Pelagibaculum spongiae: one gene and its partner. The protein of the gene in region 2 interacts with the protein of the main gene of each other region in a pairwise test. Links are inferred from orthologs where the notes say so. Each region holds a gene or a part of one and is shown on either strand. Other genes may lie near its edges.

What was found.
Region 1: the proteins of bioB (region 2) and DC094_RS19010 interact in binary tests that used the Escherichia coli proteins (3 or more experiments, as listed by UniProt). The link is inferred for Pelagibaculum spongiae from one-to-one orthologs.

The regions. Positions count from the first base shown.
Region 1 is NZ_QDDL01000011.1:85,258-89,483, forward strand. Bases 6-2,927 are described here. They hold DC094_RS19010 (class II glutamine amidotransferase), read right to left. Parts: upstream 1,890-2,927; coding sequence 1,122-1,889; downstream 6-1,121. Other genes in these bases: DC094_RS19000 (vWA domain-containing protein), read right to left, coding at 6-153; DC094_RS19005 (AAA family ATPase), read right to left, coding at 169-1,026; DC094_RS19015 (HIT family protein), read right to left, coding at 1,889-2,338; DC094_RS19020 (acyl-CoA dehydrogenase), read left to right, coding at 2,564-2,927. Outside these bases: more of DC094_RS19000, read right to left, coding at 1-5; more of DC094_RS19020, read left to right, coding at 2,928-4,226.
Region 2 is NZ_QDDL01000015.1:47,995-55,670, reverse strand. The notes cover bases 2,950-5,713. They hold bioB (biotin synthase BioB), read right to left. Parts: upstream 4,991-5,713; coding sequence 3,908-4,990; downstream 2,950-3,907. Other genes in these bases: DC094_RS20915 (ComF family protein), read left to right, coding at 5,238-5,713; bioF (8-amino-7-oxononanoate synthase), read right to left, coding at 2,950-3,933. Also shown: enoyl-ACP reductase FabV, read left to right, coding at 1-137; DC094_RS20940 (glutathione S-transferase), read right to left, coding at 239-913; malonyl-ACP O-methyltransferase BioC, read right to left, coding at 1,006-1,854; pimeloyl-ACP methyl ester esterase BioH, read right to left, coding at 1,847-2,680; more of bioF, read right to left, coding at 2,722-2,949; more of DC094_RS20915, read left to right, coding at 5,714-5,975; DC094_RS22240 (hypothetical protein), read right to left, coding at 5,988-6,143; DC094_RS20910 (VanZ family protein), read left to right, coding at 6,636-7,010; DC094_RS20905 (chloramphenicol acetyltransferase), read right to left, coding at 7,018-7,653. UniProt on the Escherichia coli protein: Catalyzes the conversion of dethiobiotin (DTB) to biotin by the insertion of a sulfur atom into dethiobiotin via a radical-based mechanism.

The DNA of each region.
Region 1 (4,226 bases), on a different replicon or contig from region 2:
ATCTTTTACCAGACAACAGCGTGCCAACTGGTAAAAGTCATCAACCGAGCCCATCACCACCCGAGCTTTTAGTCCACCGAGTAAATCCAGAAACTCTCGAATACTGACCGGCACCTGAGCCTGTTTCAGAGTATAAAAAAAGTCGATCAACATGATCTAAACCTCTGATTACCCTTCGCGACGAGACAAGAAAGCCAGCTTTTCGAACAACTGAACATCTTGTTCATTCTTTAACAGCGCACCATATAACGGGGGGATTGCCGAACGATTATCCTGATTACGCAACACTTCCGGGCTGATATCTTGCGCCATTAACAGCTTAAGCCAGTCAAGTAATTCAGAGGTGGTTGGCTTTTTCTTTAAACCATTCATTTGACGAATTTCAAAGAAACTTCGCAGTGATTCTTCGACCAATTCATTTTGTAAATTGGGAAAGTGCACCTGAACGATTTGCTTCATGGTGTCTTTATCAGGAAAGCGGATGTAATGGAAAAAACAGCGGCGCAGAAAAGCATCTGGCAGCTCTTTTTCATTGTTTGAAGTGATGATTACTAACGGACGTTTTTTGGCCTGAATTCTTTGTTGGGTTTCATAAACATGAAACTCCATTTTATCTAGCTCTAATAACAGGTCGTTAGGAAACTCAATATCAGCTTTATCAATTTCATCAATTAATAAAACTTGTCGTTCATCGGCTTCAAAGGCCTGCCAAAGCTTGCCTTTAACAATGTAATTACCGATATCACGAACTTTTTCATCACCCAGCTGAGAATCTCGTAAGCGAGACACCGCATCATATTCATACAACCCCTGCTGCGCGCGGGTGGTTGATTTAATGTGCCATTGAATAAGATCGGTATTTAGAGATTGGGCGACCTGTTCAGCCAGCATGGTTTTACCGGTGCCTGGCTCACCTTTAATGAGCAATGGTCGTTGCAAGGTTAATGCAGCATTGACCGCCATTTTTAATTCTTCGGTGGCAATGTAGCTATCCGTGCCTTCAAATTTACTGTCTTCAGATTTCATTTTTGTTATTACTCTGCAGCAACATGTTGCCGCAGAGTACAACCGAAGGACTGAGATTTACAGCCTTACGCCTATCAAAAAAACGAGCATTCTAGCTAGCGTTCTAATATGCCTTGTCGGAATACCCGCATTTCACCGCGCTGCATAATATTCCACTGCTCGTTATCAGTTAATGGCCGAGTGGCGATGATCGTCACAATATCGTTGGGCGTTGTTTCACTGCCAAAATCGACTTGCATATCATCATCAATCAGGCTGGCATCACCAAATGGTGCTTTGCGGGTAATCCAGCTCAATCGTTTACCACAATAGGCAACTAGGTCTTTAGAATCTGACAGCAACATATTAAACACGCCCAGTTCAGCCAATTGATCGGCCAGCCCTTGAACAAACCGCCATAGCGTCATGTTATCGCGCGGAGGCTTTGGGAATCGCTGCCTTATTTGCGATAGCATCCAACAAAAAGCATGCTCAGAATCAGTCGTGCCAACCGGCAACATATCAGTCAATGCTAGTTTTTTGATTCCCTTAAGCTGACCATTATGAGCAAAAGTCCAATAACGGCCCCATAACTCACGATTAAACGGATGGGTATTCTCTAGGCAAATTCCACCACGATTCGCTTGGCGAATATGGCTGATGACAATTTGGCTTTTCAGCGGATAGTCACGGACAAAGCGAGCGATATCTGAATCGGCGCTCGGCTGATAGTCGCGAAAACCGCGAATCCCCTTGCCTTCATAAAACACAATGCCAAAGCCATCTTTATGTGGCCCAGTACAACCACCTCGCTGCATCAGCCCGGCAAAGCTGAAGCAAATATCGGTTGGTACATTGGCACTCATTCCCAGTAGTTCACACATCAGACGCTTGTCTCTTTTATCGCTTCGGCCAGTTGATGGGTGAAATCATCTAACCGTCGGCGTCTTTGAGCAAGCCCTAACCACATAAACGGTCGGGTCAAGATTCCTAATAAAAGTTGCAGCGGTCGGTTTTTATATCTGGGGATCAAATGCAAATGAACATGCGGCACATGTTGCCAGGCAGCCTTGCCGTCATTAACCAACCAATGGCATGCATCTGCCCCAGTCACTGCCTGCAAAACTGGCGCTATTTTTCGTGCCGTTAAAAACAAATCGGCCATTTCAATTTCACTTAGTTCGGTCAATTTTTCTTGATGCGTTTTGGAAACCAGCAAGATGTGACCTGCGGTCAATGGAAACAAATCAGCAATGACTAAACAGTGTTCAGTTTCCAAAACCACCGATGCTGGCTGTTTATTTGACAAAACATCACAAAAGATACATTTCAATTTCACCGCTCCAACCATGTTCTTCAATAAAATTTACTGTTTATTTTCATTAAGATAAAACCATTCTCATTCCCTTCAGTCAAACCTTACTGAATGTCAGAGAATAAATTCTACCTCCTTTGGCACTTGACCTGACATGGATCAAAGGCGATATTTGGACAGTCGATTCATACGACCGTTTAAAACATCCCTTTAAGTCGAACAATGATAACGGGAGCACTAGAAGTGACCAACGGAATTTTATTAGCATTGGCTTTAGCTGGTGCGTGGGCAATGGCCTACAGACGCTCATCGCTGAAAGAATGGACTATCTATGGTGCAGCAGCGCTGGCCGTATTAACCCTATTCAGCGGCTTCTCAGGAGTTGGACTGGCAATTAGCTGGTTGATCTTCGCTGCAGTTGCAGTGCCTTTAAATATGGACAAGATCCGTCTTACCTATATTTCTGGCCCAATCCTTAAACTCTTTCGCAAAATCATGCCAACCATGTCGCAGACTGAAAAAGAAGCGCTGGATGCAGGTACGGTTTGGTGGGACGGCGAAATTTTTGCTGGCGATCCTAATTGGAAAAAACTGCTGTCAATTCCAAAGCCGACTTTGACCGAAGAAGAGCAAGCATTCCTCGACGGCCCGGTTGAAGCAGCATGTCGCATGTGTGATGACTGGAAAGTCGTTCATGAAGATGCCGACCTGACGCCTGAAACCTGGCAGTTCCTGAAAGACGAAGGCTTCTTCTCGATGATCATCAAGAAGAAGTACGGCGGTAAAGATTTCTCAGCATTAGCTCACTCAGAAGTACTTGCTAAGCTGTCCGCACACTCTGCAACTTTGGCATCTACCGTTGCCGTGCCTAACTCATTAGGCCCAGCAGAATTGCTGCAACACTATGGTACTGAAGAACAAAAAAATCATTACCTGCCTCGCTTGGCTAAAGGCTTGGATATCCCTTGCTTTGCATTAACTAACCCTGAAGCGGGTTCCGATGCTGGCTCAATCCCGGATACAGGTATTGTTTGTAAAGGTCAGTACCAAGGCAAAGAAGTCATCGGTATGCGCATGAACTGGAACAAGCGTTATATTACGCTGGCTCCGGTTGCTACGGTTATCGGCTTGGCTTTCAAAATGTTCGACCCAGAAGGTTTATTGGGCGACAAGAAAGACATCGGTATCACTTGCGCACTGATTCCTCGCAATTTCCCTGGCGTTGAAGCTGGCCGTCGCCACATTCCTCTGGGAACACCGTTCATGAACGGTACCACCAAAGGTAAAGACGTATTCATTCCATTGGATTTCATTATCGGTGGCGTAGATATGGCAGGTCACGGCTGGCGTATGCTGGTTGAATGTTTGTCAGTAGGTCGCTCTATTTCATTGCCTTCTTCCGCTGCAGGTGGTGCACGTGCCGGTGCAATTGCTACGGGTGCTTATGCTCGCATCCGTCGTCAGTTCAAAACTGCGATCGGCCAAATGGAAGGTATCGAAGAAGCGCTGGGTCGTTTAGGTGGCAACGCTTACCGAATGGAAGCCGTTCGAGCCTTTACTGCATTTGCGGTCGATTTAGGTGAAAAACCTTCAGTACCATCCGCAATCGCCAAGCTGCACGTGACCGAAATGGGTCGACAGTGCGCGAACGATGCAATGGATATTCAAGGTGGTAAAGCCATCGTAATGGGCCCACGTAACGCTGCAGGTCGCGCTTACATGGCAGTTCCTATCGGTATTACCGTTGAAGGCGCAAACATCCTGACCCGTAACCTAATTTTGTTTGGTCAGGGCGCAATGCGCTGTCACCCATACGTTTTGAAAGAGCTTGATGCAGCAGCTAACACTGACGACAAACAAGCACTGAAAGACTTCGACAAAGCATTGTTCGGTCACGTTGGTTTTG
Region 2 (7,676 bases):
ACTCAAATAATTTTAAAGAAATTGCCGACTACTCAGCTATCAAAAAAGATTTTATGCAGCTAAATGGATTTGAATTTAACAGCATTGATTATGAAGAAGACATCGATCTATCTTCACTTAAAAATATGCATCTCTAAATTTATTTTTATGTGATATCTAGGTATTTAAAGTGACCTCAATTAGCAGAGGTCACAAAAAAATTATCTTCAATATTTAATCAGCCTGCCATTCATGTTCGCTAGGATGCATAATCATAAGGCCCACCTTTTTCTAAGGCTTTTTGATAGCTCTCTAATTGATGAATATGATCGACATAGCCTGCAATATTGGAATACTGCTTTCTTGCATCGCCTCTGCTAATAGCAGCTTCAAGAGGAAAGATCATCTGAATATCAGCACCGGTGATTTTATCGCCAGCAAACCAAGTTTTCCCTTCCAAGTAATCATCAACATACTGAAGGTTTTTGATGAGATTAGGCCCGGCATAACCAGCAATGGCTTTGTCAGCAATAGCCTTGGCGACTGGACGAATAAAAAATGGCATTGGCGCTGTTTTAATTTTTTCAAAAACTAACGTCATCACCATAAATGGCATCAGCGATCCTTCGGCATAATGCAGCCAGTATAAATACTGCCAATGGGCTTCGCTTCCCTGTTCAGGCAACAAATCAACATTCTGACGATAGCTTTGAGCAAGATATTCAATGATCAAACCCGATTCAGCAATGGTTCTTTGGCCATCGGTAATCACCGGAGATTTACCAAGCGGATGAATTTCTAACAGTGCTTCTGGCGCTAGAGAAGTTTCGCTATTACGTTGATAAGTCTTGATTTGATAATCAACTGCCAAGGTTTCTAGCAGCCAAATAATGCGTTGTGAGCGGGAGTTATTTAGATGATGTAGCGTGATCATTTTATTTTGCTCTTATTATGTTATGCATATCTGCACTGGATTCAGTGTGCCGATCAATTAGCATAAAATCGAGCAATATTTCTAATTAGATTTTAAGTTCTCGTTATCATCAAAACCTGCCAACTTAGCGGCAAACCTTGTTCAGTGCGCAGCGTTTCATAGGCCTGTTGCATGGCGGCAAGCCGCTGTTTTCCGGTAAGACCGTTAGCTCGACCAGAATTGAGATTTCTAGCACCAATGCCCTTAATCGAGCGCATCAGTGAAAATACATCGGGGAAAAACTCGGTATAGGTAACTGTTTGAAATTGTATCTCAGGAAAATGCTGCTCAATTGTATCTAATGCTTGCTGCTGATTTAGGAAGCGATTGACATGAACTGAAGCAGACGCAGATACAGATTTACCAACAGTAGCCGCCAGCTTGCTATCTGCTTGCTGCCAAGCAAATTGTAATTCAGCTAAGGTGCCTTCTAGCAAGGTAGTGAACAACAACTGCCCCTGAGGTTTTAACACCCGTTTCGCTTCAACCATTACCTTGTCTAACTCACACCATTGCAGTGCAAAGTTTGAGTAGATCGCATCAATTGATTGATCCGCCAGCGGCAAAAGCTCAGCATCGGCACAAAGCCAACTATTGCTAACTGCTAAATGCCCGCGCTTAGCTTGCTGCAACATACCCTGAGCTAAATCCAACCCTAAAATATGCGCCTGCGGCCATTGCTGTTGCAATTGTCGATTTAATTGGGCGGTGCCGCAACCTAAGTCGAGCAAAAGCTTTGCTTGCTGACTAGTGGTTGCAAACTGTGAATGTTGATTTGCCCAAGCAAGTAGCTCGCAGCCGGTTTTAAACTGGATTTGTGCCAAGGCATCATAATCATTGGCCGCTTTACTAAATGAAGCAGCCAATGTAGAACGATCAATAGCTAAATTAGACTCAGTCACTCGCTTGCTCTACGGCTTTTGACGATGCCGAGGTGAATTCAGTCAGCGCAGCTAAAAATTGCTCTGGATGAGACAAAAACGGTGCATGGGAAGCTTTTTCAATTACCTTGGTTTGGCAATGCCCACTACTAGAAGACTGATTAATTAAATCTTCAATTAGCGGTGCAGCACGTACCGGCACTAAGCCATCTTTTTTACCACAAATTTGTAGAACTGGTTGAGTAAGGTCGGCTAATTGATAGCGTAAATCGGCATCACGTAAAATCTCCAAACCACCGCGCAAGGCTAATGGTGCGGGTTCGCCATGACGAAATACAATATCTTTTAACAAGGCAATATCTTTACGCATGGTTTCACTACCCATTGCTTGTAAAGACAAAAATCGAATCAGTACTGCTTCGAAATCTTCTGAAAGCATTTCATGAAACTGCTTTAAAACATCAGGTTTGATCGCATAACGCCAGTCATCATCTTGGATGAATTTGGCGGTCGATGCGGCTAGCACTAATTTCTCAACTCGATCAGCCGATTTTAATGCTGCATTTAATGCAATTATTCCACCCAACGACCAACCTAACCAAATCGCTTTTTCTGGTGCGACTTTTAATACAGCATCCGTCACCATCTGTAAGTTATACGGCTTAACCTGGGGGCTTCGGCCAAAGCCAGGTAAGTCGATTAATGTCACTCGGAAATGTTGTGACAATTGAGGTAATAAAGGTTCCCATATCCCTGAATGCATTCCCCAACCGTGCAGCAGCACCAGCTCTGGGCCATGTTCGGTATTTTTAGAATGCGCAACTTCGTAGAATAAATCGGGGATCATTGTGTCATTACCATCTATATGCAAAAGCTTGTGATTAAAAATTAAATCTTTTCTAGTGCCGATAACAAGCGATCAATATCTGCTTCGCTATGATCGGCGCTAAACGTAATCCGTAATCGACTGGTGCCCTTGGGCACAGTCGGTGGTCGAATTGCAGTCACCCACAAACCAGCTGCTTTAAGCTTTTCGCTCGCTGCAATTGCGGTTGCTTCATCACCTAAAAGAATCGGTTGAATCGGCGTATTGGAGTCCATTAGCTGCAAACCCAACTGCTGGGCGCCGCTTCTAAAACGTGCAATCAACTGCTGTAGTTTATCCCTGCGCCAGCTTTGTTCCATCACTAAATCGACCGACTGTGCAATCGCAGCGGCAGTCGAAGGCGGCATAGAAGTGGTGTAAATATAAGATCGCGCTTGTTGTATCAGCGTTTCAATCACAGTTTCACTGCCAGCAACAAAAGCACCAAAGCAGCCAAAAGCCTTACCCAGTGTGCCGACTAGCACCGGCAACTGTTGCTGGTTTAGATTGCACTGCTCGGCAATCCCACCACCGGTTGCACCGATGGTGCCGAAACCGTGCGCATCATCAACCATTAAAATGGCATTGTGCTGCTGAGCCAATTTGGCCAGCTCAGGCAAGCGAGGCAAATCACCATCCATGCTGAATACACCGTCGCTGACAATCAGCTTACGACCAGTATCTGGGGTTTTCTCAAGCAGTCTTTCAAGGTGAGGTAAATCATTGTGCCGATAGCGCTGAAATTTTGCTTGGGACAACAGTGCACCATCAATTAAAGAGGCATGATTTAATTTATCCTGAAAAATAAAATCACCCCGGCCAACCAGCGCATTAATCGCACCTAAATTGGCCATATAACCGGTGGAGAATAATAACACCCGATCACGGCCGGTTAATTGCGCCAGCTTTTGTTCTGCTAAGTGGTGCCAATGATTATGGCCACACACCAAATGCGAAGCACCGCCACCAAAACCATCAGTTTCAATGGCTTGTGCAGCAGCAGCTTTTATTTTGGGATGATTTGCTAGACCGAGGTAATCATTATTGCAGAAAGATAAATACTGCTTACCTTCAACGTGCAATAAGCGACCTTGTGGACCATCAACCGTGATTCGGCGGCGATACAAATTTGCATCGCGCCGATCAGATAACTGTTGTTGCAACTGCTGTTGCCAATCAGTTGCTGTGCTGTTCAAGGTGTCGGCCATATTACTGGCTAGCGGCCTGTTCAGCATTTAATGCACTGGCATCATAAAACAGGTGATTATTCACCGGCTCTGGTTTTTTCATATCATCGATAATGTGCTCTTCGCGGTTAATACCTAACCGTTTAAATAAACGCATATCGCTATTAGATTCTGGGTTAGCCGTCGTCAACAATTTATCGCCATAAAAAATAGAATTGGCACCGGCCATAAAGCACATGGCTTGCATCTGGTCGTTCATGTTTTCACGACCAGCCGATAACCGCACATGAGATTGCGGCATCATAATACGCGCTACAGCAATACAGCGGACAAATTCAAATGGGTCAATCGCTTCGGTGCCTTCTAGTGGTGTACCGGCACACGCAACTAATTGGTTAACTGGCACCGATTCTGGCTGCTGCTCAAGATTCGCCAGCTCCATTAACAGCCCAACGCGATCTTTGCGCTCCTCGCCCATCCCAACAATTCCACCGGCACATACTTTCATACCAGCCTTTCGCACATTGGCCAAAGTATCCAGTCTATCTTGGTAAGTACGCGTGGTGATGATTTCGTCGTAATACTCGCGGGAGGTATCTAGATTGTGGTTGTAGTAATCCAGACCGGCATCCGCCAACGCTTTGCTGTGATCTTCACTGAGCATGCCCAATGTCATGCAAGTTTCCAGGCCAATCGATTTTACCTGACGCACCATATCTACCACATGCGGCAAATCTCGGTCACGCGGACAGCGCCAAGCAGCGCCCATACAAAAACGGGTCGCGCCCTTGGCTTTAGCGGCTTTAGCTTCTTCCAGCACTTTATCCACAGCCAACAAACGCTCTTTTTCCAAGCCGGTGTTATAGCGCGCGCTCTGCGGGCAATAGGCACAATCTTCCGGGCAAGCACCGGTTTTAATGCTCAGCAAGGTGCTGACTTGAACTTGGTTCTGATCAAAATGCTGACGATGCAGACTTTGTGCCTGAAATACCAAATCCATAAACGGCATTTCAAACAGATTTTGAATTTGCTCTCGAGTCCAGTCATGGCGAACTTCGCCCAGTCGATTCAGCAGTTCAGCATTAGGCTGGGTAGTGACAGTCATTCTTTTCTAACCTCGAATAATAATGAAGAGCAGTACAGTCGATTACCGGTTACATCGGCAGCTCGACGATTCAGAGCTTTACTCAATCTAAAGCGACTAAACCGGAGCCTGCTAGATCTAGACCTATTAAATCTAAGCCTACTAAAGCCGAGTCAGCCTGTTGAGTCACTACTCGAAAACAAACGCATCGCATGTTCTCCGGCTGACTCAATTTCTGTCAACATAGCCCGACACCGTAAGTTTACCAATGGTTAATTTTCATACAGATATTATTCAACAACTAACCCAATGGCTGACTAATCCGTGTCAGCTGTGTTTACGCGATCAAAGCAAATCCATCTGTGATGATTGCTGGAGCAAGCTGCCCTGGCTGGAACATGGTTGTGGTTTGTGCGACTTACCGATGCCGGCATCAGCCGCAGCGGGTAGCTTGTGCGCACAATGTATAAAAGAAAAACCTCCCTGGAACCGGGCAATTTCAGCATTGGTTTATCGTGCACCAATTGCCAGTTTGATTGGACAGTTCAAATATTATCGGCGGTTTAACCACAGCCGTTTTCTCGGGCAAATGCTCGCTCAAGCGGTTAACAAAAAATATACTGACCAACCGACACCGCAATTACTGTTGCCGGTTCCATTACATTGGAAAAGAGGCTTGTTTCGAGGTTTTAATCAATCGGCAGAAGTCGCGCTGGAGTTAAGCAAGGGGTTGTCGATTCCGCTCGATTGCCATTGTTTAAGACGGATACGCTCCACACCTTCGCAACAAGGATTAGAAGCCAAGCAACGTAGTAGGAATTTGAGAAAAGCGTTTATTTTAAAACAGAAACTAGCCGCTGAGGTTCGTCATATTGCATTGATTGATGATGTAATGACCACTGGTGCCACTAGCCGAGAATTGTGCAAAACCATTCTCAAGCAACACCCGTCCATTAAAATTGATATCTGGACCATTGCTCGAACGCCTAAGCCTTATAAGCAATAAAATAAAAACTACTTATTTTTCAATTTTACTGATCGGTTGAACCGCTCTTTTTTGAGCGCTTTGCTCACCGGTTAACATGCCTTCCTTCATTACCTGCATCCAATCAAGATGTTGCTTCCAGATATGTTTTTTCATTTGTGGTGGTTTTTTCATAGGTTGTTTTGTCACTATTTTCTCCAGTTGATCGCAATTAGACCTTAGATGCATAGAAATAAATAAACACCTTTAATGTAGGTCGTTCTGAGCGAAGCGAATAGCTATTTTATAACAAAATGTCACGCTTAGCCGAGGCTCAGGGATGATCTAAGAGAAGACACAGGAAGGTTATTTATTTCCATTGCTCTTACTTAAGCAAGGCACTTTACTAACTAAAACTGTTAGTAAATGCTTAATTTTTCTATATTCAATATATATTGCACTTTGAGAGAAAAAACTCACTCGCAGCCTGATTCTTTTATTGAGTATAATTTGTGACTAACATCTCTCATTTTGTTATGAATACTTAATCATAACCTGCTGAGATAGGTTTTTATCCAGAATCAATGTGAATTGAAAGTTTTTCTTTAGCCTGCTTTCAATATCACTAATCATCGTGAAATTTCTGGAAAAGCAGTTTTTTTATCGTTAGGCTTCAGCAATCGTAAAAATTTTGGCCGGAATATGGATAGAAAACGCCTTCCAACCCTGTGGGTAGCCAGCTTGCTGGCCAGTTTAGCTATAGTGCTATGGCTAGCTTTAAGGCAAGGATCTGTGCCATTAATTGGTCATTATAATGACAAGCTACTCCACATAATCGCCTTCACGTTTTTAGCAGCGCATTGTCGAATCGCTTTACCCAAAATACCTGCAACCATTCAAGTTGTCGGCCTGATTAGCTTTGCCTTACTAATTGAATTACTACAGTTATTACTGCCATGGCGTTATTTTTCATGGATGGATATTGCCGCAGATGCAGTGGGTATGATGATTTTTTGGGGCATATTTGCTGGAGTGATGTCATTCAGCTGGCTGAAAAAGCATTTCAGCCAGCACTAACTAAGATTTATTGCTGTAGATATTCTTCTAGTCGCTCAAAGAACAAGCCAACATGGTAGCCATCCATAAAAGCGTGGTGTGCATGCATCGACACCGGAATCATCAACTTGCCGTCTTGTTCAAATGTTTTACCAAACGCCAGCTTAGGCACCACATCCTCTTCATCACCAAAACGTACATGATCAATCGAGCTAAAACTCTGCCAAGGGATGACAGTTGCATGCAAGGTATTCGGCGGCTGCTCACCTAAACATAAGCCCGTCGATGCTTTCACTCGAGCAGTTTCAATTTGAGCGTTTTTGCTAAATATTGAAAAATCCGGGTGATAATCGATATAACTAAACCCCATGGTTTTATCATCACGCAGCACCGTAGGTGAAATGTTTACCTGCTCATAACACACCACCTGACCAGCTACATATCGAGTGCGAAACTCTTCAATGCTATTGGCCGCCTTGGTAGCAGCATGCAAATAGGTGAGATAAAAGGACTGCTGCTTTTGCCTAGCGGTTTGGCGCGCTTGGCTGCAATCAATATTGACGCAATAGCCAAAATAAGGATCGGCAAAATTACGGAAGAACTCGAAATGCTCTTTTCGATTCCAAGTGTCGATGTCGATAATTTTTTTCGTATCTTGATTCATTAATAGCAGCTTCGATACCTGAC